3 regions of the Nitrincola salilacus genome follow, and region 1 is predicted to be linked to each of the others. Evidence: predicted binding sites of a transcription regulator. Region 1 holds the regulator's gene; each other region holds the start of a gene.
The links. The regulator sigma-54, encoded in region 1, starts transcription at its own class of promoters, with help from an activator protein. The targets are predictions, from matches to a motif close to TGGCACNNNNNTTGCTNT.

Region 1 (10,541 bases):
TTGGTGCTCGGCGATGCGCTGGCCATTGCGCTGCTTGAAGCTCGCGGCTTCAGTGCCGAAGATTTTGCCATCTCTCATCCGGGTGGAAGCCTGGGTCGACGACTGCTGTTAAGGGTTGAAGATATCATGCACAGTGGCGATGACATCCCGCGCGTGACGATCTCGACACCGATCCGCGAAGCCTTGATGGAGATCACCCGAAAACGCCTGGGAATGACCGCCGTGACGGATGACAACGGCGTACTCAAGGGTATTTTCACCGATGGTGACCTCAGACGTACTCTGGATCAGGAGATAGATCTCAAGCACACGGCCATCATCGATGTCATGACAGTGGGCTGCACAACCGTGCAGGCCCATGCGCTGGCTGCCGAAGCACTGAAAGTGATGCAGGAGCGCAAGATCAACGCGCTGTTGGTCACTGATGCTCTGGGGGTCCCGATCGGCGCACTCAACATGCATGACATGCTGAAAGCGGGAGTGATCTGATGACACATGATCTTTCCACTGCATTGATCAACCGCCTTAAATCGGTTCATCTGGTCGCTTTTGATGTCGATGGCATCCTTACCAATGGCCAGCTTAATTTTCTGGCTAATGGACAGGAGATCAAGTCCTTTAATACGCTGGATGGGCTGGGCATCAAGCTGCTCCATCAGGCTGGACTGGAAACTGCAATTATCACAGGTCGCAGCTCACCTCAGGTTGAGCTGCGTGCCAAGGCGCTCGGCATCACCTACCTGATGCAGGGACGCGAAGATAAGCTGGCCGCATTGAAAGAGATCTGGACCGACACCGGACATTCTGCCGCTACAACCGCTTATATAGGGGATGACTTGCCGGATCTGTCTGCCATCATTACAGTGGCCTTTGGCGCAACCGTCCCTGATGGCCACGCCCTGGTACGCCAGGAAGCTGACTGGTGCACCAGCCGTCGTGGTGGAGAGGGAGCTGCTCGCGAGTTCTGTGAAATCATTCTTGCCGCACAGGGCAAGCTGCAGGCGCTTTTCGAGGAGTACCGCTAAGTGTTTTCATCGATTCGTCTGCGCATTCTGCTGGCGCTGCTGATCATGGTACCCTTACTGTTGTTCTGGGGGTTCTTCGGCATCCCGACCGAAACGTCATCAGAAAGGCCTCCCCTGCCAGATGAAGTGGACTTTTTCATCCGTGATGCCCGCATACAGCTATTTGGTGTTGACGGTCAGTTGCAACAGGAGATCACCACTCCCTTGGTGCAACACCTGCCAGGCCTGGAACAGGTGCAGATGATGACACCTGTGCTGACCCAGAGTCGAGCAGACGGATCGGTGCTCGAAATCATAGCCGATGAGGCCTGGATGCTGGACGATGAAAGCAAGATTGAACTTGCAGGGGATGTACAGGTTATTGATAATCCTGTACAAGGCACACCCATTATCATGACCACAAGCGTTCTGGCCCTGTTTCCACCACAGGACTTCGCTTCGACAGAAGCAGCCGTAACTCTTACAGATGGCCAAAGCCGCACAGATGCCATTGGTATGCAGGCCTGGTTCAGTGAGCGACGTGTTGAGCTGCTATCAGAGGTAAGAGGTATTTATGTCAAGAATTAAACAAGTGGCACTATTGTGCCTGAGCAGTTGCTTGCTTCTGGCAAACGCTGCACACGCCCTGCCGAGCGACAAAGATGAACCTATCTACATCAGTGCAGATCAGGCCAGCATGAATGAGCAGACAGGCGTTACCATCTACAGTGGCCGCGTTGAAATACGTCAGGGCAGCATGCTGCTGCTGGGAGACCGTGTAGAGCTGCGTCGTTCATCCGATGGCGAAATTGAACGCATCATCTCAACCGGCACCCCTGCTGAGTTCCATCAACAGCACCGCGAGGGGCAGCCACTGACCAAAGCTTACGGCCAGAACATGAATTACCACGTTACACAGCAGCAGGTCACCATCACCAATCAGGCCCGTGTGGTTCAGGGTAACGACAACTTCACCGGCGAACGTATCGTATACAACATGGATCAGGCGGTTGTGGATGCATTCGGTAGCGAAAGTGGTGGGCAGCGTGTTGAAATGGTCATTCAACCCAGAAGCAGTGGAAACTGATTATGGCAATGCTTGAAGCACTCCATCTGGCCAAGAGCTACAAAGGCCGTCAGGTTGTGCGTGATGTATCACTCAAGATCAGCCAGGGAGAGATCGTGGGTCTCCTCGGCCCCAACGGCGCAGGCAAAACCACCTGCTTCTACATGATTGTCGGTCTCGTGGCAGCGGATGAGGGCCATATCCGTATCAATCAGGATGATGTCACAGGCATGCCGATGCATGGCCGTGCACAGCGAGGAGTCGGTTATCTGCCTCAGGAGCCCTCGGTTTTCAGAAAGCTCAGTGTACGTGATAACCTGATGGCAATTCTGGAAACACGCAAGGAGATGAGCAAGGCCGATCGTGAAGAGCAACTGGAAGCACTGCTGCAGGAGTTTCATATCACGCACATCCGCAACAGTCCCGGTATGGCGCTGTCGGGTGGCGAAAGGAGACGCGTCGAAATTGCCCGGGCACTGGCAACAGAGCCCACCTTCATACTGCTGGATGAGCCATTTGCCGGCGTTGACCCCATTTCGGTCAATGATATCAAGCAGACGATTCGCCATCTGCAGAGTCGCGGTATAGGAATTCTGATCACCGATCATAATGTCAGGGAGACACTCGATATCTGTGAACGCGCTTACATTGTCAGTGAAGGAGCCATCCTCGCAGAGGGAGATCCCGAGACAATCATGGCGAATAAGCAGGTCAGATCAGCCTATCTGGGCGAACAGTTCAGGCTATGATGACCACTATCCACCGTCTAACCTCAAGTGATAATACTGGCATATGAAACAAGCGCTACATCTCAAGATTGGCCAGCATCTCACGATGACACCTCAGTTGCAGCAGGCGATACGGCTGCTGCAACTGTCGACGCTTGATCTGCAGCAGGAGATACAGCAGGCGCTGGAAAACAATCCACTGCTGGAGGTCAGCGAAGAGGAGCATGAGCCAGAGACCGCGTCGATAGAGGAATCCTACGACACCTCTTACGAAGATGCGCACGAAGACAGCTATGACAGCAAAAGCTACGATGAGAAGGATGAGTTTCAGCCATCCGGTAACTCAGAGATTGTCAGCAAGAGCAATACGGAGAGTACTGACAGTCGGGCCGAGAGTGATGACAGTTTTGACGGCCCGGATACCGACAGTGAATGGAGCGAACAGATCCCCTCTGAACTGGCTACAGACAGCAGTTGGGATGACACATACCAGCAGCAGAGCAGTAGTGCATCATCCGACGACTGGCCAGACAACGAGAATGATACCCGCGAAGACACCCTGCAGGACCATCTGAACTGGCAGTTAAATCTGACGCCAATGAGCGATGCTGATCGCATGGTCGCTGAAGCCATCATTGACGGCATCGACACCGATGGCTACCTGAAGGTTTCAACCGAAGAACTGCTCGAGCAGTTCAAAGAACAGGAACCTGATTATTTTGGCGATGCCGAGCTGGATGAAATAGAAGCCGTTCTGCATCGTATCCAGCAGTTCGATCCTCCCGGCGTAGCGGCTCGCGATCTCAGTGAGTGTTTGATCATCCAGCTGCGACAGTTTGGATCCTCGCTACCCTGGGGCAAAGAAGCGATAAAGCTGGCCTCGGATCATCTGCCGCTTCTGGCAAGCCACGACTATCGAAGCCTGATGCGTAAACTGCGCGTCAAGGAAGATGATCTGCAATCGATCATCTCACTGATTCAGTCACTGAATCCGCGCCCGGGCTCCAGCATCATCTCCAGTCAATCTGAATATGTGATCCCTGATGTCATTGTCAGCAAGCACCGTGACGAGTGGATTGTTACCCTGAATCCTGACACCTCGCCAAAACTGCGCATCAACACTCAATACGCAGATTTGATCAGAAGGGCTGACAACAGCGCCGATAACAACTATCTTAAAAGTCATCTACAGGAAGCTCGCTGGTTCTTGAAGAGCCTTCTCAGCCGCAATGACACACTACTGAAGGTTGCCAGCGAAATCGTCGAAAGACAGCGAGATTTTCTGGATTTCGGTGAGGAGGCAATGAAGCCCATGGTGCTACACGACATTGCGGAAGCTGTTTCCATGCATGAGTCCACCATTTCCAGGGTCACCACGCAAAAGTTCATACATACACCGCGCGGCATCTTCGAGCTCAAATATTTCTTTTCCAGCCAGGTCACGACTGCTGACGGTGAAGGCGCCTCCTCCACCGCTATTCGTGCACTGATCAAGAAGCTGGTTGCAGGTGAAAACAGCGCAAAACCACTGAGTGACAACAAGATCGCTCAACTGCTGAAAGAACAGGGCATTAACGTCGCAAGGCGAACTATCGCAAAATATCGCGAAGCGCTGAGCATACCACCTTCTAATGAGCGCAAGCGTTTGCTTTAATAACAAACAGGCACAGAACAAACCTTATCGTGCCTGACAACAAGGAGAAGCCTTATGCAGATTAATATCACTGGCCATCATGTAGAGCTGACTGATGCACTGACCGAATATGTGCATGCGAAATTTGAAAAGCTGGAGCGCCATTTCGATAACATTACCAATGTTCAGGTTATCCTCACTGTTGAAAAAACCCGCCAGAAAGCAGAAGCTGATGTACATCTAGCAGGTGGAGAACTGTTTGCGACAGATGAACAGGATGACATGTACACCGCAATTGATGGGCTGGTTGATAAACTTGATCGGCAGGTTATCAAGCACAAGGAAAAAATGAAGTCTTTCAAATAACCCACTAACCAAGACCGACATTACCCTATGCATATCTCCGAGCTGCTGACCGAATCCAGAACACTATGCCACATGGATGCGGCCAGCAAGAAAAGAGTCCTCGAACTGGCCAGCGATACCCTCGCTGCCCAGATCGAAGGACTGGAAACTGAAGAAATCTTCAGTGGTCTGCTTAATCGCGAAAGACTCGGTAGCACCGGGATAGGTGATGGTGTGGCAATTCCGCACTGCCGCCTTCCCGGCTGTGAACAAGCGCTGGCGCTGCTCATAACACTTGAGCAACCCATCGACTTCGATGCGATCGACAACCGACCGGTTGATCTGTTGTGCTGCCTGCTGGTACCGGAAAATGAAGCCGCACAACATCTTCAGACTCTGGCCAGCATTGCCGAACTTTTCAGCAACAGCGATGTGCGTGAAACTCTGCGCAACTGTACCGACAGTCACTCGCTTTATCAGGCGCTGGTGGCCACCTCGGGTAACGGGAGTTAACAGATGAAACTGGTCGTCCTCAGCGGCCGCTCCGGCTCGGGCAAAAGCACCGCCCTGCAGGCACTGGAAGATATCGATTTTTACTGTATCGACAACCTTCCAGCCCTGCTCCTGCCGGAACTCATTGGTCAGATGTTGTTGGCGCCAGATCGTCCTGAACGATTGGCCGTCAGCATAGATGCCCGCAATCTGGTCAGCAACTTGCGTCAGGTACCGGATATTTTGCGCAGTATCAGCCAGATTCCAGATCTCAGCAGTGAAGTTATCTACCTTGATGCCGGTGAAGCCACTTTGCTCAAACGCTTCAATGCCACTCGCCGTAAGCATCCGCTGACCAGCAGTGGTGCGGGGCTGAAAGAAGCGATCGAAAAAGAGAGACTACTGCTCGAACCGATTGCCAGCCTGGCTGATATTCGTATGGATACCTCGAGGCTGACGCTCTATGAGCTGCGCGACTCCATCAAGCTGCGTGTTGCTCAGAGACCGGAACAGTCGTTGTCGTTGCAGTTTCAATCCTTCGGCTTCAAACATGGCCTCCCCCTGGATGTAGACTTCACCTTCGATGTCCGCGCTCTTCCTAATCCCTACTGGATCCCGGAACTGCGTCAATACTCAGGGCTGGACACCGAGATCAAGGCATTTCTCGAGCAGTCTGAGGAAGTAAAGGAGATGCTGGATGACCTGCGAGGTTTTCTGGAAAAATGGATTCCCCGTTTCGCACGCGATAACCGCAGTTATCTCACCATCGGCATAGGCTGCACCGGCGGACAACATCGCTCCGTGTATATTGCCGAGTGTCTTGCTGGTCATTTCAGTCAGCATATGGATAATGTGCAGGTACGCCACCGCGAACTGACCTGATCACCGACAAGCCAGAGAACCCTACAGCAACATGATCAAAACCTCCCTGACCATCATTAACAAGCTGGGCCTGCATGCGCGCGCTGCAGCAAAGCTGACGGCAACAGCCAGCCAATATACCTGCGACATCAAAGTCGAGAAGGAAGGACGTGTTGCTGACTGTAAAAGTATCATGGCGGTGATGATGCTGGCGGCCAGCCAGGGCACAGAGCTGACCTTTCATCTTGACGGCGATGATGAACAACCGGCAATTGAGGCGCTTGAGACTCTGATCAACAACCGCTTCGACGAAGCTGAATAATTCTGGAAAGATGACTGATGAGTAAACGCAAGGCAGGAAACGAGCATCTGGAGCACGACGAATCCGAAGAGATCAGCAAGTCGGAGATCAAACGCCAGATGCACGCGCTGCAGGAGCTGGGTAAGAAGCTCTCTGAGCTTCGCCCGGACCAACTGGCAAAAGTATCTATGAGCGATCATATGCGCCGTGCGGTTGAAGAGAGCCGACGTATCAGTTCCCACATCGCGCTGAAGCGACATATGCAATACCTCGGTAAACTGCTGCGTACCGAAGACAACGAAGCGATACAGATCGCTGTGGACATGTTTGATGCCTCGACCCAAGCGCATAATCAGCGCTTCCATGCTCTGGAGAACTGGCGTGAACGCCTGATCACGGGTGACAACAATACCATACAGCTATTTATCGACGCCTATGCAGGATGTGACATCCAGCATCTGCGCCAACTGATCCGCAATGCTCAGCGCGAAAGGGAGCAGCAGAAACCTCCGGCACATGCGCGCAAACTCTTCCGTTATCTGCGCGAGCTGGATGAACTGGAAGATGGCACCCAGGAAAGCTGATCTATTGCTCCTGGCAAGCTTAAGCCTTTTCAGTCACGCCTGTGCTGCTGCACAGGCATGCGCTGCCTGATCTGAGCAAGATATTCGAGATCAATGTCAGCCATAACCAAAGCGGGCCCCTGCTTGCATCTGGCGAGTACCTTACCCCATGGGTCTACAATCATCGAATGCCCCCAGGTCTCGCGCGTCTCACTATGACGACCTCCCTGATTGGCTCCCAGCACATAGCACTGAGTTTCACAGGCACGCGCCCTTAGCAATAGCTTCCAGTGCGCCTTGCCGGTTTTCCAGGTAAACGCCGAAGGAACACTGATCACCTGCGCTCCGGCGGCCAACAGGCGCTGATAATGCTCGGGAAAGCGCAGGTCGTAGCAGATACTCAGCCCCAGACGCCCGACTGGTGTATCGATCACCTGAATATCATCGCCACCCGGCTCAATCCAGTCGGATTCACGGTAGACCTGCTGCGCATCGCCGACATCGACATCAAACAGATGGCGTTTGTCATAGGCACAACAGATCTCGCCATCACTATCCACCACCAGGCAGCGGCTGCGTACACGCCCTCTGTCGAGCACTTCACCTGACTCATCACGCAGCGCCGGAATACTCCCCGCCACTAACCAGATGCCATACACCCTGGCACTGTGAGTCAGAAACTCCGTCAATCTACCCTGAGTATCTTCGAGTTCAGCCACCGAGCGCATCTGGCGGCTATCGAAAATGGCAAAGTTCTCAGGCAGCAGCGCCAGTGTGCACGCTCCCCTGGCAGCATCAGCTATCAACCGCTCAGCCTGCTCCAGGTTCTGTTCCAGCTCAGCACCGGATACCATCTGTATGACACCTGCTTTCACTACTCACCTCCTGATCGGCGGTTCAACTTCCGGAGTAATCAACTGTACCTGCGGATCCCCCCAGTCACCTGTCAGGGTATAGCGGATCGCCGTCAATTTCTCAAGGCTACCACCGGTGATTCGATCAATGATGAACAGTGCGCCAGCCACTTGCGGTGCGCCCAGCAGTGCGGCACCGATGGTCAGATTGCTGCTCACTGGTAACAGCACCTCAATTGACTTATCCACAGTCTCATTAATCAGATCCAACGAACCCTCAAGTTTCATCATTGCAGATGGGCCATCCAACTGCAGTGGCGCGCGCGTATGCGCTATCCCCTGATCCAACCTGTAATCAGCCGTTAACTGATCAAACACTACTCCACGCTTGAGCAGATCACTGAAATCCAGGCGCAGCCTTCTGGAGAGCGTACTCAGATTCAGAATCCCGAAAAGGCGCAGAATGTTTGAACTGTTGCCTGATTCAATCACTCGACCATTTTCCGCATGCAGAACCACCCCACCTGACAACTGAGGCAGTTCAAAATCCCAGGGAGCACCGGGCCAGTCCAGTTGGATGTCCGAAGTTATCAGCTCAGTCTCAATTGCCCTGCCATATTCCCATCGCTCCAGTACATCGCCGACATCTTTGCCCTCGATGCGCAACGTCAGCCCTGTGGTTGGTGCATTGCCAGTATGCCAGGTTGCCTCTCCCCTGACCTGTATCTGCTGCAGGTCTCCCTCAATATCTCTGACGGCCACCCTGCCCTGTTCAGGCCTCAACTTCAACTTCCACTCACCCATCGGCTTCTGCCCGAGTATCAGTTCAGAAACATGAATATCAATGGCTGGAATATCATCAGGTGACAGCGGAGGCACAGGTGGAACACTCTCTTCCACGCCCTCATCTACCCCCTCTTCCGCACCACCGATCAGCATACCCTCAATCAGAGCAAAGTGTGCCAGGTCCAGCCGCCAGAGCTGCCCCTGCTGCTCGGGAATAGCCAACTGACCGGTCATATTGGGAGCGGTCAGCTGCAACTGCCAACCACCACCCAGCGCGGGTCTCAATACCATATCCAGATTATCAATCGACACACCACGCGCCTCAAAGCGCCCTACTTTGAGCGCCAGCCGACTCAATACGGAATGGCTCATTTCAAGATCAGCCGCACTCGTGAATGAAGACAAAAAGGATCTGATCACAGGCTCCGATAAGTGTGCCATCTGCCCATCTACCACAATACCCGGCCCACCAGGCAACGTCACACCATCCGTTCCCAGATGAACATGCCCACGTAGCGGCATCTGTAGATCAAACACCCCATGCAGATATTGATCATAGCTGAATGTCAGCTCATCACGATCGAGCAGTATCGAGAGCTCCAGCAAGCGCTCCATTTCAGGAGTTTTGCCATAAGGCGCTGGCAGATCCACCGCCACTCCTTGCAATAGCGTATTGATATTCAAGCGCGAACAACCCGGTTGCTGTGGGCAGACCTGTAAACGAGCATGATAGTCTGTAGTACCCGTCAGCAACTGCAGCAAACTGACATCTGACCACTCCTGGATGCGTGCTGGATCAATTCGTCCTGTCAGGCTGATCCCCAGCTGATCACCTTCGGTATCTATACTGCCTCGGATCTGCTCTCCAAACAGGCGACCTTCCAACCCCTCTGCTTGCAAGCCACTCTGGCTGCTGTAGGTCAGCTCACCCTGTAACTCACTCAGCTCCAACCGCTGCCGCTCAGACGTCAATCTCCCCGCAGTCACTTGAGCGACAGCATTTATGTCGGGATTTTTCCGTGCATTCAGCGGTATCTGAAGATTCAGTTGCGTTTGCAGCTCGCCCCCGAATGCCCAGTCATCAAGTGGATCGCCGATTTCATCACGCAAAGGAGTCTGTTTCAGAAAATATTCAAGATCCCGGGCAGGCCCTTCCAACTGCGCTGCAATATGCACGCGATCAGCGCCACTGGGGAGATAAACCCATCCCGAATGAATTTTCGTGTCCCGGATCTGGCCAGAACGAATATCGATACGCAGCGTATCATTGTACAACTGCATGAACAGATCACCCTGTTCAACTGCAGGCCAGCCCGGCTGGTAAGCAAACTCAGCTTTTTCAATATCAAAGAACAACTGCACTGTCATCGGTGAGGGATCAGCCGCTCTACGCGTGCCACCATGAATCAGCAAACCTCCCTGATTCAGGTACCCAGACATGATCGATTCAGCAAGCCAGGCATGCAGATCTTCTCCAACCTCCCGCAATGGGGTGTAACGCTCAGTCTGCAACGCGTCACTACCGGTCATGCCGATCATCAGCGTCAGCTCAGTTTGCTGCTGGTTGTCAAAAGGTACCACCATGCTGAATCGGCCCGCACCACTGACATGCTCATCTGCCAGCCGTAGAAGCCCGCTGCCTACCTTGACTTGCTCCTCATCTATGCGCCAGTTTACGACACCACTGGCATGGCCATAACGCCATCCTTCGGGGTACAGCTCAGGAAAATAAAGAGTAAAGTCATCACTCTGCAGGTAGATCTCACCCTCGGTCAGGGTGGCTTTCAACCGGCCATCAATACCACTGACAGCCGGTGCGTCACCCCAGGCAGACAAACCAAGCTTTTCCAGGTCTGCATCCAGCTGCAGGCTCATCAAGTCATTTGGATCTTCCCAGTCAAGCCTGAT
Region 2 (10,541 bases), 320 kb from region 1:
AAGACAGTGTTGCCTTCTATCAGAGCCAGACTGCAGGCCTGCTGCATTATGTCTCACCACTGACCCAGCCTTTCCACCTGGAAGCACTGATCGACTCATTGGGTGCTGATGGACCTGAATCCCAATTTTTGTTGGATCTTATAAAACAGGGCAGCCGTATTCTGGCTGCTGGCGAATCAGCAGCCTCCGAGCAACTGGGGATCAACACATCCGGCTGGTTGTCTGCATATCATGTCGGCATCATGCCGCTTCTTCGTATTGAACTGGAGTCAGCCGCAACGCTGCAGCAATGGATAGAGCATCAGGCCGAGATCACAGACTACCCTTTGCAGACAAGCAGTATTGATGACGCGCGTTTGTATACCTTGAGCCTGAATTCTGCAACGCTCGACAACAGTGATGCGCAGCAATGGAATCTCCATATCTGGGTTGATCAAGAGAACGCAGCTCTGGGGTTGGCACCGTCGGAACTGCCGCAGACTGACCTGCTGGCTCGGCTGTCGGGGCTCAGTATCGAAAGCTCATTAGCCAGTACGGATCTGGTAAAGCAGACTGCTCAGGAATATGGTTTTGAGGGCAGCCTCGGCTGGCTGCATCTGGAGCAACTGGCCAAAACACTGGTGGGTGCCGAGCGTAATCTGCTGGCCCGGGAACTGTTGCTCTATACAGACAATGGACAGGAGCAGTTGGGGTTCATCCGCAATGAGATCTGTGAAGTTGAATGGATGAATTTCATCAGCCAATCTCCCCGACTGGTGGCCGGGAAGCGCCTGGCACTGAGCGATAACAGCCGCCTCGATGAAACCACCGGGTTCATATGGGAGCTGACCAACGAGGAGCTGAAAACTCAACTCCAGCAGCTGCAGGGCTCGCTGCCCACCGATGTAGGTCGACTGGATCGTACATTGTTCAGCCTTGGGCTGGGCTTCAACACCGATCAATTGGTGCCGGTACTGATGAACTGGTGGCAGACCACCGTGCAACAGCCCTGGGAGTGCCCGGCGCTGATTGAGTTGCGAGAAGCAGTATCGCAGCAGAATCCGGCCATGCTTGCAGTCGGTACGGCAATCTTACAGAGTGTGGATGGGTTGGTGATTGATCTGTTTGATACCGGTAGCGACCTGCTTGCTGCCCCTCAGGAGATGGACCTGCTGATTGGCATCCGAAGCAAAAATCCATTGATACTGGCCAGCCTGCTGGCGCAGCTCCTTTCGCCTGACAAGCCACTGCCGATGATTGCTGAAGGAGACCCGGTTGTGCTGCAGTTACCCGTTGAAGGCTGGACAACTCAGGCCCGAATCAAGGGCGACTATCTGCTGCTGTATCAGGGAGCGAAGGCCGAAAGCTGGTCTGAAAAGATCGCCGACAGCCAGCATGAATCCACCTTTTTATCCGCTAGCCTGGACATTAATGCGACTGCAAAAACGTTGAATGGCATGCAGGGTATAACCTATGGCCTGAAACATGAAGGTGAAGGATTATGTATGGAGCTGGAGGAGGGTCTCGACCGCACAGCGCTGTTCAGCGACCTCAACGCCAGTCTCCGATTGCGCACGACGGATAAGGGGCTGTCGACCATACAGCGCCTTCGCGGCACAAAACTGCCTTTGCCCGAGCCTCTTTTCATCCCTGGTGTTTATACGGTGTCGCTGCTCGACAGTGGCTGTATCTGGCAGGATTATGGTCAGGAGACGCTCTTTGCGGATGGTCGTGCCGAGCTGATCAAAACCGACCAGGACAGCAGTGGAACCTGTCCGGTATTTGAAGGACGCTCAAGCTGGTCACTTACTGGCAACCAGCTCAACACACACGCAAGCGTCAGTCGTTTGCGTTATGGCTGTGACACTGGATTTTCAGACTGGGAAGAGATGGCGGACAGTCAATGCCATGTGGTGCGCGTTCAGAGCAATAGCGGCTTTGATTGCCTTGTCCATGGTGATGAGTTGATTCGGCTACGCTACACGCTTCAGCCCTGATTCATCATCTTCGCTCAGGCTCAGCTTCTGTCACGGATTCCTCTTCAAGATCCGTCATGACCGGCAGCTGATCCATCTGCTTCATGGTGCGTTGCTCCCGATAATAGTGCAAAGCGCCCCAGGCGATCAGGATATAACCCAGCAGTTCGGTTCCTTCCTGAACCGTATTTTTGATCAGTGCCGTGTAGCTGAGATCATCCAGCACCATTTCCCAGAGTGTACCGGTACCAAAGACTCGGCTGAAGAACAGCACGATCACCAGCCCTGTCAGAATATAGTGAAAAGCAACGGATGTTGTGGCTCTAGCCATCGGCGACACAACACTGTGTCTGAAGATCGCCGCGAGCAGCAGACTCAACAGTACAATAACTGACACTATGTACTTCCAGAATCCGTGCTGAATGGAGTCAAACATGAAATCCAGTTCCCGGATCAGCATGCAGAGAAAAAACCCCGCCACCAGGATGGAAAACCCCCGACTCTGCGACCGCTTGAATACCAGCAGTGCAAAGAAACCGAAGCTCAGTAGTAAAAGAACTTCTTGTGATATCTCGGTGACACCATCCTCTGGCATGCCATGCCCTATTACAACGACATCGAGTATCACCGCCAGAGGTACCCACAACATTGCGGCCACAAGCAGAAAAAATCGAATAAAAGCACGGTATATCAAACGGGCATCTGATTTTTGCATGATCCTGAATCTCAAGCTGTAACTAAAAAATACCTTCCCTGGGGTCGATCAAATCAGAGAAAACTGAGGGGGAGATGATTAGGTGGATTGTAACAGAACAGACCGGTTCTGAGCAGCCACCTGGCAGCTCAGAACCGGTCCGAGTCATGAAAGGCGAAGCAGTCAGCTCTGCTCCTGACGCATCACCGGCTGTGCCTGGGGGTCTTCACGGAAGGCAAACCAGCTCTGTCGGATCGCATCATGTATATTGATGATATCCAGCTGTATCTCATCCACAAAGTGGTGCAGAAGATCCGGTTCGGCCGCCAGTTTGAACACCTGGGCCTGAGCGATCCGTTCACGGCAGCGCTCCAGTTCAACTATCGCCTGGTCATGCCGAGGCAAGGTATCCAGCTCTTTTGCCAGACGATCCAGAGTGCAGGCTATCGCGCGAGGAAAGCGTCTGTCCTGCAACAGAAAGCGCAGTACATCCGGTCCACGCACACGCAGCCGCACATGCTGACGATACATCTGGAACCCGGTCAGGGATTTCAGCACACTCATCCATTGCAGGTTTTCGAAAGGCGTCAGCTCTTCCGGTGAGCGCGGCAGCAGGTTAGCCGAGCGCACATCAATGATACGGGTCGTCATGTCGACCCGTTCAAGCAAACGCCCCATCATCAGGAAAGTTCTCACCTGAGTGTAGCTGAGCGTTCCTTCAATCAAGCCTGTGACCGTTTCACAGCTGCGAATCACCCGCTTCAGCAACAGATCTATGTTGCGTGGAGTGACGCCCGCCTCGACCATGACATTGATATTCAGATAAAGCTGGTTCACTTCCTCCCAGATCTCGCGCGGCATCACATCCCGAGTGGTACGCAAATTCTCTCTGGCAGCCGCCAGCGATGAGATGATGGAGCCATGATAACGACGATCAGCACAGAGAAAGTTCAACACGCTCGCCTCATCACTGCGCGGATAGTGTTCATTGAACAGTTCACCACTACCGGTAATGTCCACCAGTGAAGACCAACCCAATGTCGTGCTTCGTGGCAGATCCAGCAGCAAGTGAGTATTCACACTGATCAGTCGCGCCGTGTCTTCAGCTCTTTCGAGGGAGCGGGCCATCCAGTAAATATTTTCTGCAACACGTGACAACATCGCTTATTCCCCTTTCATATCGACTATCCAGGTATCCTTGCTGCCGCCACCCTGCGAAGAGTTAACCACCAGCGATCCCTTGTTCATCGCCACACGCGTCATACCGCCGGTCGTGACATAAACGTCTTCTCCCGACAGAATAAAGGGCCGTAGATCAATGTGGCGTGGCTCCATCTCCCGATCACAAAGCGTCGGTGATGTGGATAGATTCAGCGTCGGCTGTGCCATGTAGTTGCGCGGATCGGCCTTGATCAGTTCGGCAAAAGCCTTGCGCTCTTTTTTACTGGCGTGAGGCCCGATCAGCATGCCGTAGCCACCGGACTCGTTGGCCGGTTTAACCACCAGCTCGTGCAGGTGATCCAGCACATATTCACGATCCTTGTCATACATGCACAGATAGCTCGGCACATTGGCCAGCAACGGCTCCTGATCCAGATAGTAGCGGATAATGGCTGGCACAAAGGCATATATCACCTTATCATCTGCCACACCGGCACCTGGTGCATTGACCAGTGCCACATTGCCCTTACGCCAGGCCCGCATCAGACCAGACACCCCGAGCATGGACTCCTTGTTGAACACTTCAGGGTCCAGGAACATATCATCCACACGGCGGTAGATGACATCCACACGTTGCAGACCATCCACCGTGCGCATATAGACACACTCATCATCCGCCACCAGCAGATCACTGCCCTCGACCAGTTGAACACCCATCTGTTGTGCCAGATAAGCGTGCTCGAAATAAGCCGAGTTATAGATCCCGGGAGTCAATATCACGATCTGAGGGTCATCGCCCGGACGAGGTGACATGGAGGAGAGCATCTCATAGAGTTGCGAGGTGTAATCATCAACCGGTTGAATCCTGCCGGTGGCGAAGAAGTCTGGCAACACACGCTTGGTGACGTTGCGATTCTCCAGCATGTAAGACACCCCCGAGGGAACCCTGAGGTTATCTTCCAGGACGAAAAGCGTACCATCTACATCGCGAACGATATCGCTGCCACAGATATGTGCCCAGATATTGTGTTTCGGAGTTACACCGACACACTGCGGTCGGAAATTTGCTGACTGGGCCAGAACCTCAGCCGGGACGACACCATCGCGGATGATCCGCTGATCGTGGTAGAGGTCGTTGATGAACATGTTCAGGGCCTGAACACGCTGTTTCAGCCCCGCCTCCGTGCGTAGCCATTCATCCAGTGGAATGATGCGCGGCACGATATCGAAGGGAAGAGCACGATCAATCATCGTCCCTTCACTGTAGACGGTGAAGGTGATCCCCATCACCTGAATCGCTATCTCGGCCGCTGATTTATGCTCTGCCAATTCATGGGCATCCAGTTGGGCCAGATATTCACAAAGCATTTTGGCAGCAGGGCGTGGCTCTCCGGGTGCTGCCATCAACTCATCATATAAACCATTACATGCGTACTGCTTCCAATTTATTTTGCTCATAATTTGCTATCCCAAGCCAAAAACTGTATGGACCTGTGTTAGGGTACTGCAATTGCTATACCAAGGATACAAACAGCAGTGTTGCACTCTTTTTGCCACTCTGGCTCGGAAGATTTGCACCAAAACAAGCCAGGCATCGTTACCTGAACGCACCACAAAAGTGCAATGCAGTCAAGGGCGCGGTACACAACGTACCACCCATCGACAGAACATAGCTGATTGTGACACCTTCTGCACGATTTTTGTTGTACAGCCAACTGGCATATCAATTGCTGTACCTCTATAACTGAGTAACGGGTACGCCAACTCCCACAGGTGACAAGCATGACAATCCGCGTTGCATTGAAGCACTCCACACATTACGACTTTGATCGTCCGGTCAGTCTGTCGCCACATCTGGTCAGGCTCAAACCCGCGCCTCATTGCCGTACACATATCGAGGCCTACTCAATGAAGGTCTCGGGTGGAAAGTACTTCATCAACTGGCAGCAGGATCCTTTCGGCAACCATCTGGCGCGATTGGTATTTCCTGAAAAGATGCAGCACCTGCATATCGATGTCGAACTGATCGCGCCGGCAACTGTGATCAACCCCTTTGATTTTTTTCTGGAGGATTACGCCCAGCACTTCCCTTTCAGCTATCCCGAATCCCTGAAAAAAGAGCTTGCTCCCTATCTGGAAATCACCGAAAAGGGTCCACGACTGCAGACCTGGGTGGATAGTGTCAGTCTTCAGGAGATGGCAACTGTGGACTTCCTGGTCGGCGTGAACCAACGCCTGGAACAAGATGTGAATTATCTGCTGCGGATGGAACCGGGTGTACAGAGCGCCGAGGAAACACTGGAACTGCAGCAGGGCTCCTGTCGTGACTCCGCCTGGCTGCTGGTGCAGATCCTCCGGCATCTAGGCCTCGCCGCCCGTTTTGTTTCAGGCTACATGGTGCAACTCACCCCGGATACCAAAGCGCTGGATGGAGCGCCAGGACCTGAGAAAGACTTTACCGACCTGCACGCCTGGACTGAAGTGTTCATTCCCGGCGCTGGCTGGATCGGGCTGGACCCGACTTCCGGACTGATGGCAGGTGAAGGGCACATCCCGCTGGCTGCCACACCTTCGCCGACAAGTGCAGCGCCGATCAGTGGTACAACCGAACTCTGCGAAGTCACGTTCGACGTCAGCATGACCCTGACCCGCTTTCAGGAAACACCAAGGGTCACAAAACCCTATACCGACCACCAATGGCAGGCAATCGATGCCCTCGGTGAACAGGTCGAAGTGGCACTGACAAAGCAGGATCTTCGTCTGACGATGGGAGGCGAACCCACGTTTGTCGCCATCGATGATATGGATGCACCTGAATGGACTACAGCAGCCTTCGGGCCGACCAAACTCCAGCGCGCTGAAACACTGCTCAAGCGCATGCGCCAGCGCTTTGCCAGCCACAGTCTGCTGCATTTCCAGCAGGGAAAATGGTACCCCGGCGAACCCCTGCCGCGCTGGGCTCTGGCCTGCTACTGGCGCAAGGATAAGGCTCCTCTCTGGCACGATGATCGCTGGCTGGCCGATATTGAACAGAACTACAACCTGGGTATCGCCGAGGCTGAGCAGTTTGCCCGCGCACTGACTCAGCGTTTGGGTATTGCCGACAAACGCTTGCTGCCCTGCTATGAGGACGCCTACTACTATCTGTGGCTGGAGCGGACGCAGTCTATCGATCTGGACATCCGCCAGAGCGATCTGAAAGCGGATGAGGAGCGCGCACGTCTGGCAAAATTGCTGGAACGTGGACTGGATGAGGTCGCCGGCTACACCCTGCCTCTGGCTCGCCATATCAGGAACAAACGCTGGCAGTCCTGTGCCTGGCCGGTACGCCGCGACTATCTTTTCCTGGTGCCGGGTGACTCACCACTGGGCCTGCGCCTGCCACTGACCTCTTTGCCGACTCAGACAGCCGACACTTCACATCCGCGTTCACTGTTCGAAACACCCTCTGAACTGAGCGATATCTATGGTGAAGTTGCCAATCGATTCAGCCACTGGCAGACACTGGACAGTCAAAGTGGCTTCCATCATGAGCAACCGGGACAGTGCTGGCAGGAACAATCACTGGATAGTGAGGACGAAGCCGTTTTCCATACTGCCCTGTGTGTTGAGCCGCGTGACGGCAAGCTGTTTATCTTTCTGCCTCCGGTGGTTGAACTGGAGGATTATATTGATCTCGTGGCTTCCATCGAGCACACCGCTGCCGCACTGCAGATGCCGGTATGCATTGAGGGCTATGCTCCCCCAGCAGATTCACGTCTGGAGAAATTCCTGATCACACCCGACCCGGGCGTGATCGAAGTGAACATCATGCCCGGCAAAAACTGGCGAGAACTGGTGTCGCAAACCGAAGGTGTGTACGAAGATGCCCACCTGTCGCGTCTGGGCACAGAGAAGTTCATGCTCGACGGTCGTCACACCGGTACCGGTGGTGGCAACCACATTACATTAGGAGGCGCCACTCCGGCGGATTCACCTTTTCTGAGACGCCCTGACCTGCTGGCCAGCATGATCACCTACTGGCAGCATCACCCCAGCCTGTCCTATCTTTTTTCCGGACTGTTTGTCGGGCCGACCAGTCAGGCACCACGCATTGATGAAGCGCGTCACGAGGCGATCTATGAACTGGAGATCGCCCTGCAACAGATGCCTGCCGGCGAGGTGACTGAGCCCTGGCTGGTTGATCGACTGCTGCGCCACCTACTGACCGATATCACCGGCAATACGCATCGTGCCGAATTCTGTATCGACAAGCTCTATTCACCAGACTCACCGACCGGGCGCCTGGGGTTGCTTGAACTCAGAGGCTTCGAGATGCCGCCTCACCCACGCATGAGCCTGATGCAACAACTGCTGATCAGAGCACTGGTGGCCCGCTTTGCCGCCGCCCCCTACAACAAGCCACTGGTGCGTTGGGGAACCGCCCTGCATGACCGATGGGTGCTGCCGCATTTTATCTGGGAAGATCTGATCGATATCCTGATGGATTTAAGGGCTCACGGCTTTGACTTTGATCCTCAGTGGTTTACTCCTTTCTTTGAGTTCAGATTCCCTTCCTATGGCGAGGTCAGTTATCAGCAGACCCGACTGGAATTGCGCCAGGCAATAGAGCCCTGGAATGTACTCGGTGAAGAGGTCAGCGGAAGCGGCACTGCCCGTTATGTCGACTCCTCAGTGGAGCGGCTGCAGGTACATGTCAGTGGATTTAATCCGGCCCGCCACGTGGTCACCTGCAATGGACGTAAAGTACCCCTGACAGGAACCGGCCGCAGTAACGAGGCGGTGGCGGGGGTGCGCTATCGAGCCTGGCAACCCTCCTCTGCCCTGCACCCCCTGATCCCGGTTCATGCACCACTGGCATTTGACCTGATCGATACCTGGAATAACCGCTCACTCGGTGGCTGTACCTACCATGTAGTGCATCCGGCAGGTCGCAACTACGACACCTTCCCGGTGAACTCCAATGAAGCGGAAGCACGACGCTTAACGCGCTTCTGGACCGAAGGCCACAGTCATGACACTATCCACGTTGCACATGAAGAGGTGAGCTACGAATATCCGCACACACTGGATCTTCGCCGTCCACCCGGCATGAGATAAACGCTGGTACAGGTTTATAATCAACACTTTGTCACGTTCTAAAAACAGCCGGAGGCCCCGGCTGAATTGACTTTGGTATCTGATCATGTTCAATCCGGCCCTTCTGCCACCTGAGCTGCGCCCCCTGCTGGAGAGTTATCCCCAACACGATGCTCATGATGAGCTTTTTTCGCCGGAGCAACTGGTACGCTCGCCCTGGAAAGCGGTGCTGAGCGAGCTAGGAGCATTGGGGCCGGAGGTATTGAGTCAGCGCTCCGAAGAGGTCCAGAACCTGTTGCATGAGAACGGTGTGACTTTCAACACCTACGAAGATGATCCAGGCAAGCTTCGCTCATGGCAGCTTGATTGTTTGCCTTTTGTCATCGGCACAGAGGAGTGGGAGAGCCTGGAGAAAGGCCTGAAGCAACGCAGCCGTCTGTTGGAGCTGCTGGTGGAGGATCTCTATGGTGAACGTCGCGTCGTGGATGAGGGACTTCTCCCCGCCGAACTGATCTATGGGCACCCCAACTTTCTGTTTGGTGCAGCAGACAGCTATGGTGACAGACCACTGCTGATTTTGCATGGCACGGATCTGATTCGCGATCATCAGGGGCAATGGCAAGTGCTCGGCGACTGGACTCAGTCGCCTGCCGGTGCCGGCTATGCCCTTGAAAATCGCATCACCCTTGCCCGTGCCCTGCCTAGTCTGTATCGCGATGCCCCCCTGAAACGCCTCGCCGGTTTTCTGCAGGCACAGCACCGTTGTCTTGCCGGCATGGCTCGCTCGCAGCGGGATGAGCCCAATATCGTGCTGCTCTCGCCCGGCCCTGCCAGCCCCGGTTATTTTGAACACGCCTGGCTCGCCAACTACATGAACTTCTCACTGGTTGAAGGGGACGACCTGGTCGTGCGCGACGGTCAGGTATCGATGCGCACGCTGGGTGGACTGACCCAGGTGGATGTAATCGTACGTCAGATCACCGATCCCTGGTGTGATCCACTGGAGTTGCGTGGTGATTCCCTGATCGGCGTACCGGGCTTACTGCAGGCAGCACGCAATGGTGAAGTAGAGATTGCCAATGCGATCGGCACAGGCATACTGGAACATCCTGCACTGGCGGCCTTCCTGCCACGTCTGTGTGAGCGTCTGCTCGGCGAGCAACTGTTGTTGCCCTGTCGAGAAACTCTCTGGTGCGGCAGTGCGGATGCGATCAAAACGGTACTGTCGCAACCGGATGAGTGGCAAGTGCGCGACATCCGCGATGTCACCCGAGTGATCTACCCGGATATGCTATCGCTGCAGGAGCTACGTCAGTTACGGCAATCAATGTTCAAATCGCCACACCTGTATATGGGCCAGCGTGCCCTTCGCGCGGCCATGACACCTGTATTCAACCCAAAGACCCAACAGTTTGAAGCTCAGGCGGTAAACCTGCGCTTCTTCAGTCTGCTGGAACCCGATGACCTGATGAAGCCGGCCAGCGAGCGACAGTATCGCGTGATGCCCGGTGGTCTGGCCTGGGTCGGTGAGCCCGGTACGCCATTGCTGGATAGCCATATCGTCAAGGACATCTGGGTCATTGCTCCGGTACCTCAACCGCATATCAGCCTGTTGCGCCATGCCATCGGACCTATCGTGATGACCCGTGACG
Region 3 (10,541 bases), 640 kb from region 1:
GAGGAGTAAAACCAGATGAGTCAATTTGCAATCAACCTGTTGTTCGTTGGTGCCTCCTTTGCGCTCTATATCGGTATTGCGATATGGGCACGTGCAGGCTCAACCAAAGAATTCTATATTGCCGGTGGTGGGGTTAACCCGGTCACCAATGGTATGGCCACTGCGGCTGACTGGATGTCTGCGGCATCCTTTATCTCCATGGCGGGTCTGCTCTCCGTTGGTTATGTCAACTCCTCCTTCCTGATGGGCTGGACGGGTGGTTATGTACTGCTGGCGATGCTGCTGGCACCTTACCTGCGTAAATTCGGTAAGTTTACGGTGCCTGATTTTATCGGTGACCGTTTCTACAGCCAGGGTGCTCGTCTGACAGCGGTTATCTGTCTGATCATCATGTCGGTTACCTATGTTATCGGTCAGATGACCGGTGCAGGTGTTGCCTTCTCACGCTTCCTGGAAGTGAGCAGCTCAGCCGGTATCTGGATCGCGGCTGCCATCGTATTCATCTACGCCGTTTTCGGTGGCATGAAAGGGATCACCTATACCCAGGTGGCTCAGTATGTCGTTCTGATTGTGGCCTACACTATTCCTGCCGTCTTCATCTCTTTGCAGTTGACCGGCAATCCGATCCCGATGTTCGGTATGTTCAGTGAGCACACTGGATCTGGTCTGCCGCTGCTGCAGACGCTGGACGAAGTGGTTCGTGAACTTGGTTTCCGCGATTACACAGCCGATGTGGATAACAAGCTGAACATGGTGCTGTTTACCCTGTCTCTGATGATCGGTACTGCTGGTCTGCCACACGTTATCATCCGTTTCTTCACGGTACCTAAGGTTTCTGATGCTCGCTGGTCTGCTGGCTGGGCTCTGGTCTTCATTGCGCTTCTGTATCTGACTGCACCTGCTGTTGCATCCATGGCACGCCTGAACCTGCTGACTACCATCTACCCTGATGGTCCGACTCAGCCGGCTCTGGAATATGCCGACCGTCCTGACTGGGTTAAAACCTGGGAAACTACCGGTCTGCTGCGCTTTGAAGATAAAAACAATGATGGTCGTATCCAGCTTTATGCTGACTCGACGCCTGCCGGTGTTGCAATAGCGCAGGAACGTGGTTGGGACGGTAACGAGCTGGTGGTGAATAATGACATCCTGGTTCTGGCTAACCCTGAAATCGCGAATCTGCCACCCTGGGTTGTCGGTCTGATTGCGGCTGGCGGTATCGCAGCAGCTCTCTCCACCGCTGCGGGTCTGTTGCTGGCGATCTCTTCTGCGATCAGTCACGACTTGATCAAGAACATCATCAATCCGAAGATATCTGAAAAAGGGGAGATGCTGGCTGCTCGTATCTCAATGGGTGGTGCCATACTTCTGGCGACCTATCTGGGCTTGAATCCCCCCGGCTTTGCGGCACAGGTAGTGGCATTGGCGTTCGGTATCGCCGCAGCCTCTCTGTTCCCGGCGCTGATGATGGGTATCTTCTCCAAGCGGGTGAACAGCAAGGGTGCGATTGCCGGTATGCTGGCTGGTCTGGTTGCAACACTGCTGTATATCTTCACCTTCCTGGGCTGGTTCTTCATCCCTGGTACCAACATGCTGGCCAATACGCCTGACAACTGGCTGTTCGGTATCTCTCCGCTCTCCTTCGGGGCAGTGGGTGCGATGTTGAACTTCGCGGTGGCCTATGGCATCTCCCTGATGACTGAAGAGCCTCCACAGGAGATTCAGGATCTGGTCGAAAGCGTACGTTCACCTCACGGTGCTGGCGGCGCAGTCAGCCACTGATCCCTCTCGGGTATCAGTCTGAACAAGGCCCCCAATTGGGGGCCTTTTTATTCCCGGGCCTTGACGCAACCTACGGGCTCGGCAGAAGATGCAGGTCTGTTTACTCCTGAATCCGTGACTTCGAGGTGTATTCTGCACATACAAGTAGTTGTCTATGAAATCACGGATCCAGATTTACTGAAAGGAAGGGTAAGATGTTCTGGGATTTAGTTGGTACTGTTTTTTCCGGCCTGGGTGCCGCAGGGATTGCGCTGCTGTTGCGCTCCTTGAGCCGTAAGCGCCTGCCAAGCTGGCTGATACTGGTGTTTGCCGGTGCCGGGATGATGGCGTATCAGATCTATGGTGAGTACACCTGGTTTGAACACAAGCAGTCTCTGCTGCCCGCCGGATCTGTTGTGCTTGAAACCCACGATGTGAAGCTGCCCTGGCGCCCCTGGAGCTATCTGTTTCCACAAACACTGGAGTTCACCGTGCTGGATCAGGCGAATCTGCGTCGTATCGAGGCGGATGGTGAGCAGATTGTGGAGATGGTGATCTACCGTTTCGAACGCCGCACTTATGATCGGGTAGCGATAGAGCCACAATTGCTGAACTGTCAGACCGGCGATCTGGTGCCACTGACCGAGCAGGGGCAGCCCCGGCTGGAACTCACTACACGGATCGAGTTGGATAGTCGTCTGGCCCAGCTGACATGCCGTCAGGATGAGGCTATCAACCAATAAACTGATCTCCGACAAGGGTCTTGCCGTCAGGTAAGACTAATGTCGGGCTTCTCTTGATCGCCGCCTTTGTTAGATTGATAGCTCAACACTAGCTGTTCAAAATAATAAAAGAAGGGGGCGCCCATGCCCGCGCATCAGGATACTGTCCGTGCCTATTGGCGAGGTAACCTGCGCCTGATCGGTATCTATCTGGCGATCTGGTTTGCAGCATCTTACGGCTGCGGCATTCTCTTTGTTGATTTTCTTGATCAATACCATTTCTTCGGCTATCCACTGGGCTTCTGGTTTGCACAGCAGGGCTCCATCTATCTGTTTGTCCTGATCGTATGGGGCTACATGTTCAGTATGAACCGTCTGGACAAGAAGCATGATGTCCAGGAGTAGTAGGCGGGATCGGCAACGATATCGGGAACTGCCGGTATGAGCCTGAATGTGCTGAGCTTCCTGTTCATCGGTGCATCCTTTGCACTCTACATCGGTATTGCCATCTGGACCCGGGCAGGTTCTACGCGCGAGTTTTATATCGCCGGTGGTGGCGTGTCTCCGATGGCGAACGGGATGGCGACCGCGGCTGACTGGATGTCGGCGGCTTCCTTCCTGTCGCTGGCGGGTGTGATCGCCTTTATGGGGCGAGATGGCTCAGTGTTTCTGATGGGCTGGACCGGTGGCTATGTGATGCTGGCCTTGTTGCTGGCCCCCTATCTGAGAAAGTTCGGTAAGTTCACGGTGCCAGATTTTATCGGTGATCGCTACTACTCAAATCTGGCAAGAGGGGTGGCCCTGCTGTGTGCCATCCTGATCTCGTTCATCTATGTGGCCGGACAGATGCGGGGTGTCGGGATTGTCTTCTCTCGCTATCTTCAGGTGCAGATTGAATGGGGGGTCGTGATCGGCATGGTGATTGTGTTCTGCTATGCCGTGCTGGGTGGGATGAAGGGGGTCACCTACACGCAGGTGGCTCAGTATTGTGTGATGATCTGCGCTTTTCTTGTTCCGGCGTTGTTTCTGTCTCTGATGATGTCAGGGCATCTGCTGCCGCAGTCCGGGTTGGGGGCACAGCTGGATGATGGGCGCACAATATTGCAGACGCTGGATGGGATGCTGACGGAGCTTGGGTTTGATCCCTATACTCAGGGGCAGCGCTCAACATGGGACAGGTTCATGCTGACACTGGTACTGATGTGCGGCACAGCAGGCTTACCGCATATCATCGTGCGGTTTTTTACAGTGCCAAGCGTGCGTGATGCGCGTGAATCAGCCGGTTGGGCGCTGGTGTTTATCGCCCTGCTGTATACCTCGGTGCCGGGTGTGGCTGCCTTTGGCAGGATCAACCTGGTCCAGACACTGAATGGGCCGGATCAGCAGGGTGTGGTCTATGAAGAGATGCCGGACTGGTTCAAAACCTGGGAGGATGCCGGGCTGATCGCCTGGCATGATCATAATGGTGATGGTCGGGTACAGTACGCAGCTGGCGAAAGTTTTGTCGGTGGCCGACCGATTTTTACCGCAGAGCGTGGAGAGCGGGGCGAACGTTTGTTGACGAATCCCGGTTCTGGGCAGTTTGATTCCACGCGTCAGCCATTCGCCACTGAGGTGTATATTGATCACGATATCCTGGTGCTGGCCAATCCGGAGATCGCTAATTTGCCAGCCTGGGTGGTTGCGCTGGTGGCTGCAGGGGCGGTTGCCGCAGCCCTGTCGACGGCGGCAGGGTTGCTGCTGGTGATCTCGACCTCGGTATCGCATGATCTGATGAAAAAAACACTGCGCCCGGATATGAGCGATCGGCAGGAGCTACGCTATGCCAGGCTGTCGGCGATTCTGGCGCTGTTGCTGGCCGGCTATGCGGGCATCAATCCGCCGGGGTTTGTGGCAGAGGTGGTGGCGCTGGCATTCGGGCTGGCGGCGGCAACCGTGTTTCCGCCGATTCTGATGGGTATCTTCTGTCGGCGCATGAATATGGCTGGCGCGGTCAGTGGCATGCTGGTGGGGCTGGTCACAACTCTGGCGTATGTGTTCTATTTTAAAATTATCGGTGGTACACCCGAGCAGTGGTTGTTGGGTGTGTCACCCGAAGCCTTCGGAGCCGTGGCGATGGTGTTGAATATCATGACAGCTTGTCTGGTCATGTGGCTGACCCCACCGCCGCCGGAGCACGTGCAGCGGCTGATCGATAATGTCAGAGTGCCGCGTGGTGTCAGGTGGCCGGTAAAGGTGCAAACAGGAGCGCGCAAGAAATGACCGATTCGTTCAAACTGGATAATCTCCCCTTCAGTCTGCTGAATGAGCGGGAGCAGAAGTTGTTGCGCAATCACCTGGATATCTCCTATTTTCAGAAAGATGAGTTGCTGATCAAGGCGGGGGAGGAGCCTGAGGGGTTATTCATCATACTCAAAGGGCGGGTCGGGGAGAGTGATCTGTCGGAAGCGGCTACTGCGGGCGGGGAGAAGAGCCAGAATGTCTATGTGCACTACGAGGATGAGGATTATTTCGGCGGCTGGTCAGTGCTTAACGGTAAGGCGATACACAACTTTATCGCAGTTGAAGAGACGATCTGCCACATACTGCCGACCCGTATACTGCTGGACCTGATCGCCAGCAATCCGATGTTTGCGGATTATTTTCAGCAGAACCTGACGGCCAAGCGCGAAATTGCCGATCAGCATGGACAGAGTCAGGATATGGCTGAGTTCATGCTGGCGCGAATAACTGACGGCACCATACGTGAACCGCTGATCGTTCCGGAGGGAACCAGTCTGCATGATGCGACGCAGAAGATGCGTGAGCATAAATCAGATTGCGTGCTGGCACGGCGTGGCAATCGCTATGGCATGGTTACAGGGACGGATCTGCTTGATGCTGTGGTATTGCATGGTAAGCCGCTGGATGCCGATGTGGCGGATATTGCCAGTTACCGCCTGATCAGTATCGATCCGGAGGACTATCTGTTCAACGCTCTGATCATGATGACTCAGCAGCAGATAGAACGTGTAGTGGTGATGCGCGGGAATGAACTGGTAGGTGTTGTCGAGCTGACCGATGTGCTGAGTCATTTTTCCAGCCATTCGCATGTGATCGGGTTGCGTGTGGAGCGGGCAAAAACGGTTGAAGAGTTGCGACAGGCGGCTCAAGGGCTGACTGAACTGATCAAGGCGCTGATCTCGACAGGTGTCCGAATTCGCTTCACGATGGAGTTGTTGGCGGCGATGAACGGGCGGATACTGGCCAAACTGTTTAATCTGATGATACCGAACGATATGCGTCCTCATGTCTGTCTGATTGTGATGGGCTCGGAAGGGCGTGGTGAGCAGATAATGAAGACAGATCAGGATAATGGTCTGATCTATCGGGATGGGCTGGAGTGGCCGGGCATGCAGACAACGATGCAGAGATTCAGCGACACGTTGATCTCTTTCGGTTTTCCCCCATGCCCTGGCAATATCATGGTATCGAACCCTGAGTGGATCAATTCGACCGGTGACTGGGTAACAAAGCTGACCCGTTGGGCGGAGAGTTGCGAAGGGGAGTCGGTCATGAATCTGGCGATAGCCGTTGATGGCAAACCGGTGGCTGGAAACTCGGCGCTGTTCAAGGCTGCACGAGGTGCATTTTTACGCAATATTCGCAGTAATGATATTTTCTTTTCATACTTTGCCCGCGCTTCACTGAATTTTGATACGCCCTTGACCTTCTTTGGCAACCTGAAGGATAAAGGGCAGCTGGATGTGAAGAAAGGGGGGGTATTCCCGATTGTTCATGGTGTCAGAACCATGGCGCTTGAACATCGTATCCTCGAAACCAATACTTTCAAGCGCATCGAGGCGTTGGTGGAGTTGGCGCAGATGCAGAAGTCGATGGGCGATAATCTCTGTGAAGCACTGGCTTTGTTTATTCAGCTGCGTTTGCGTCAGCAGATTGTGCGAGTGGATGAGAGTGATAATGGGGTCGATAATACCCCGAATATGGTCGATCTGCAGATGCTGTCAAAGCTGGATCGGGAGCTGTTACGCGATGCCTTGCGCATCGTTAAGGATTTCAAGAAGTTTCTTACTTTACGCTATCACCTGGGTAATTGATTCATGATTCTTCCGCGTACCATAAGACGATTCAAAGAGCGGCGAGAGCATAGAACTGGCGCACATGCGTCATTGTTCGAGCCTTACAAGGGCGATGAAGTTATTTCGCTTGACTGCGAAACTACCAGCCTGGATGTTGGTCAGGCGGAAATCCTTTCGATCGGGGCCGTGAGAATAAAGGGGCGCAAGGTGATGACCAGCGACTTGCTGGATATTCATTTGCAGCCGCCGGCCAGCCTGACTGGAGAGTCGATCAAAATTCACAAGATACGGGCAACGGATCTGGCTGATGGCATCTCAGTGGAAGAGGCGTTGGAGCAGCTGTTGGCCTTTATCGGTAATCGGCCGATCCTGGGGTATTATGTCAATTATGATATCCGGGTGATCGATAAATTCATGCGGCCCCTGTATGGATTTGGTTTGCCGAATAAGGCGATCGAGCTGTCCCATGTTTATCATGACATCATCAAGTGGAAAAGTGTCGGTGGAGATATCGATCTACGCTTTGATACTATCTCGAAAAAGCTCGATGTTCCGATTATTCAACGTCATACCGCGCTCGGCGATGCTATAACGGTCGCTCTCATGTACGTCCGCCTCAAACACGGCTCCCCTCCTTCTGTTGCCTGAGAGTGACAATATTATCCACTGAAGCAGGTATTGGCCTGTTTTTTGCATTATTTATAGTTGGCGAGCAGTGTATTGGAATAAAGTGTCAATTTATTATCGCTTTAGCTGCCAGTATTCTTGTATCCGCTCACTATAGAACTATAATGTCAAAAAAATGCCGTATGTGGATGGGTTGTTAGCATGATTGAGCGTGCCGATATCAACAGTGTTCTGGCTCAGATGAAAGCGCTGAAGGGAGAGGTGCAGCAAGGCGTTCGCCAGCTGGAACTTCCGAGCGAAATTCAATCTGACAAGGCGCCTGATCGCACGGGTTTTGGAACCATGCTGAAATCGGCGGTCGATCAGGTACATGAACAGCAGCAGGTTGCCAATAACATGCGTGAATCCTATGAAAGGGGCGATCCTGGTATCGACCTGCCTCAGGTAATGATTCAGGCACAGAAAGCATCTGTTTCCTTTCAGGCTATGGTGCAGGTAAGGAATAGACTGGTTTCAGCGTATGAAGAAATTTCAAAAATGCCAATTTGATCTGGGCTTAAGATAAATGGAAAACGCGTCAGGGCAATTGGGTAACAGAGGTGGAATACTGGCAGGCTTTAATAGCCTTGGTATTTTGCGTCAGCTGGGTTTGATGGTAGGGCTTGCCGCCAGTGTTGCTATTGGCTTTTCGGTGGTGCTCTGGTCTCAGCAGCCTGATTATCGCGTGCTTTTTTCCAATATGGAGTTCGCTGATGCGAACCAGGTCATTGATCAGCTCCAGCTTTATCAGGTGCCATATAAGTTTGATACCAGCACCCGGGCAATACTGGTTCCAGAATCACATGTTCATACTGCACGATTGCGTCTTGCGGCAGAGGGAATAACTGCCGATAAAACTGTTGGTTTTGAACTGCTGGATCGTGAACAAGGCCTGGGTACCAGTCAGTTTATGGAAACCGCTCGCTATCGTCGGGGACTTGAAGGTGAGTTGGCGCGCACTATCAGCAGTATGAACACAGTGCGTAGCGCCCGTGTTCACCTCGCCATTCCCAAGGATACCGTTTTCATTCGTGATCAGCGCAAGCCCAGGGCCTCGGTCTTTCTCGACCTTTTCTCCGGTCGTCAGCTTGAGCGTGATCAGGTTGCGGCGATAGCTAATCTGATTGCTTCCAGCATACCCGAGCTTGATGTTCAGGATGTCACGGTGGTTGATCAACGCGGGCGCCTGCTCAATACCCGTGATGCAGATGTTGATGTCGTACTGGCAGCTAAACAATTGGAATATACACGTCAGGTTGAAGATACACTGGTTAATCGCGTCAACAGTATTCTTCAGCCAGTGATCGGATTGGGGAATTTTCGTGCCGAAGTGTCGGCCGATATCGATTTTACACAAGTAGAGCAGGCGGATGAGCTGTATAACTCGGATCTTCCTTCGCTGCGCAGTGAACAGACGTTAGAAGAGCGGCGTGCAGCAGGTGCTCAGCCGGCAGGTGTTCCGGGTGCGTTGGCTAACCAGCCTCCAGGCGCTGCAACGGTCCCTGAAGTTGCTAATGGTGAAGGTGGTGTTGCACAGCAGGCGGTAAGCGGTACCAGTCGTAATCAGTCGACGCGTAATTTTGAGTTGGATCGTAGTGTCAGTTATACAAAGCATCAGATGGGGCGTGTCAATCGTTTGACAGTGGCTGTGGTCGTAGATGACCTGCCCAATATAGACCCAGAGACCGGCGCACGTACAAGAGCTGCCTGGACTGAAGCTGAGCTGGAGCGTTTGCGTCTGCTGGTGCAGAATGCCGTCGGATTTTCCGCAGTCCGGGGGGATAGTGTCGATGTTATCAACTCTCCTTTTATAGCGGATGAACCATATGAATATGATGAACCGGCATTCTGGGAGAGTGATTTCTTCTGGACCCTGGTGAAGCAGCTGATGGGGGCTATCTTCGTTCTGGTGCTGGTGCTGGGAGTATTGCGTCCTATACTCAAGAACATCACCGAAGCCGGGCAGCGCAAACCGTCAGGTGGCCTGGGGCCTGCCGGCGAAATCTCTGCTGAACTTGATCAGTTGGCTACGTCGGGTGTGGCTGATGACAGGGTGACTTTCAGTGGCACAGAAAGCGGTGTTTTGCCAACCCCGAACGAGAGCTTTGATTACCAGTTGAATGCTATTCGTAGTATGGTGGCTGAAGATCCTGCGCGCGTGGCGCAGGCGGTGAAGCAGTGGGTTGTGGAAAATGAGTGAGCTGAACAGTATTGAGAAGGCAGCGGTGCTGCTGATCAGTCTGGGAGAAAATGATGCCGCCGATATACTGAAACATCTGGGCCCGAAAGAGGTGCAGATGATTGGTGAGGCGATGTCGCGGCTGGATAATATTCCGCAATCCAAAGTTGAAGCTGTTATCAGTGATTTTCTTAATGTTGTCGGCGATCAGACGGGTATCGGCATCAACAACGATCGCTATATCCGCACCATGCTCAATCGTGCTCTGGGTGAAGAGAAGGCCAAGACGCTGATCGACCGTATTCTGTTCAGTACCAACACCTCGGGTCTTGACACATTGCGCTGGATGGATCCGCGCCAGGTTGCTGAGATCATCCGCTTTGAACACCCTCAGATACAGTCTGTCATCATCTCTTATCTTGAGTCGGATCAGGCTGCCAGTGTGCTGGGTTACTTTGATGATAAGGTCAGGCTCGATATCATGATGCGTATTGCCGCACTGGATCGAATTCAGCCACAGGCACTGCAGGAGCTGAATGATATGCTCGAAACCCAGTTCAGCGGTCCGCGTTCGACGCAGTTGACGCAGATTGGTGGTGTCAAGGCTGCTGCCAATATCATGAACTTCGTTGAGAGCAGTATTGAAGCTGAGCTGATGGAGAGTATCAAAGAGACGGATGAGTCGCTGGCCAGACAGATTCAGGATCTCATGTTCGTGTTTGATAACCTGATGGATGTCGATGACCGTGGTATTCAGGTTATTCTGCGTGAAGTTCAGACCGACCAGTTGGTGATTGCGCTGAAGGGTGCTGATACGGCATTGCAGGAGAAGGTATTCAAGAATATGTCTAAACGCGCGGCTGAGTTGCTGCGTGATGATCTGGAAGCCAAGGGGCCGGTAAGGGTCAGCGAGGTTGAGATGGCGCAGAAAGAGATTCTGTCAGTGGCGCGACGCTTGGCCGATGAGGGAGAGATCTCTCTGGGTGCCGGTGACGATATGATTTGATGTCCTCATGAAGCCGGAACAGAACCAACCCATCAGAATCCCCGCCTCCGAAGTGGGAGATATTGCACTCTGGAAACTGCCTGAAATGGTGGGTGGTTTCGAAACAAGAGCCCTGCACCGAGAGCAGG

Region 2: the regulator sigma-54 is predicted to act here: its motif matches at 5,527-5,544, upstream of ACK3CJ_RS17805 (DUF2126 domain-containing protein).
Region 3: the regulator sigma-54 is predicted to act here: its motif matches at 7,242-7,259, upstream of fliE (flagellar hook-basal body complex protein FliE).

Annotation. Positions count from the first base shown of each region.
Region 1 covers NZ_CP176580.1:3,526,303-3,536,843, forward strand. The annotation lists gene ACK3CJ_RS16305 (KpsF/GutQ family sugar-phosphate isomerase) at 1-489, shown strand, start outside; gene ACK3CJ_RS16310 (KdsC family phosphatase) at 489-1,025, shown strand; gene lptC (LPS export ABC transporter periplasmic protein LptC) at 1,026-1,592, shown strand; gene lptA (lipopolysaccharide transport periplasmic protein LptA) at 1,579-2,091, shown strand; gene lptB (LPS export ABC transporter ATP-binding protein) at 2,094-2,819, shown strand; gene ACK3CJ_RS16330 (RNA polymerase factor sigma-54) at 2,863-4,452, shown strand; gene hpf (ribosome hibernation promoting factor) at 4,507-4,797, shown strand; gene ptsN (PTS IIA-like nitrogen regulatory protein PtsN) at 4,825-5,289, shown strand; gene rapZ (RNase adapter RapZ) at 5,293-6,150, shown strand; gene ACK3CJ_RS16350 (HPr family phosphocarrier protein) at 6,182-6,451, shown strand; gene yjgA (ribosome biogenesis factor YjgA) at 6,469-7,014, shown strand; gene ACK3CJ_RS16360 (carbon-nitrogen hydrolase family protein) at 7,044-7,868, opposite strand; gene ACK3CJ_RS16365 (YhdP family protein) at 7,872-10,541, opposite strand, start outside.
Region 2 covers NZ_CP176580.1:3,843,706-3,854,246, forward strand. The annotation lists gene ACK3CJ_RS17785 (hypothetical protein) at 1-1,976, shown strand, start outside; gene ACK3CJ_RS17790 (hypothetical protein) at 1,981-2,670, opposite strand; gene ACK3CJ_RS17795 (alpha-E domain-containing protein) at 2,833-3,810, opposite strand; gene ACK3CJ_RS17800 (circularly permuted type 2 ATP-grasp protein) at 3,814-5,268, opposite strand; gene ACK3CJ_RS17805 (DUF2126 domain-containing protein) at 5,593-8,910, shown strand; gene ACK3CJ_RS17810 (circularly permuted type 2 ATP-grasp protein) at 8,996-10,541, shown strand, end outside.
Region 3 covers NZ_CP176580.1:4,163,422-4,173,962, reverse strand. The annotation lists gene ACK3CJ_RS19240 (DUF4212 domain-containing protein) at 1-9, shown strand, start outside; gene ACK3CJ_RS19235 (sodium:solute symporter family protein) at 16-1,782, shown strand; gene ACK3CJ_RS19230 (hypothetical protein) at 1,977-2,504, shown strand; gene ACK3CJ_RS19225 (DUF4212 domain-containing protein) at 2,628-2,888, shown strand; gene ACK3CJ_RS19220 (sodium:solute symporter family protein) at 2,925-4,745, shown strand; gene ACK3CJ_RS19215 (DUF294 nucleotidyltransferase-like domain-containing protein) at 4,742-6,580, shown strand; gene ACK3CJ_RS19210 (3'-5' exonuclease) at 6,584-7,210, shown strand; gene fliE (flagellar hook-basal body complex protein FliE) at 7,430-7,738, shown strand; gene fliF (flagellar basal-body MS-ring/collar protein FliF) at 7,755-9,428, shown strand; gene fliG (flagellar motor switch protein FliG) at 9,421-10,413, shown strand; gene ACK3CJ_RS19190 (flagellar assembly protein FliH) at 10,421-10,541, shown strand, end outside.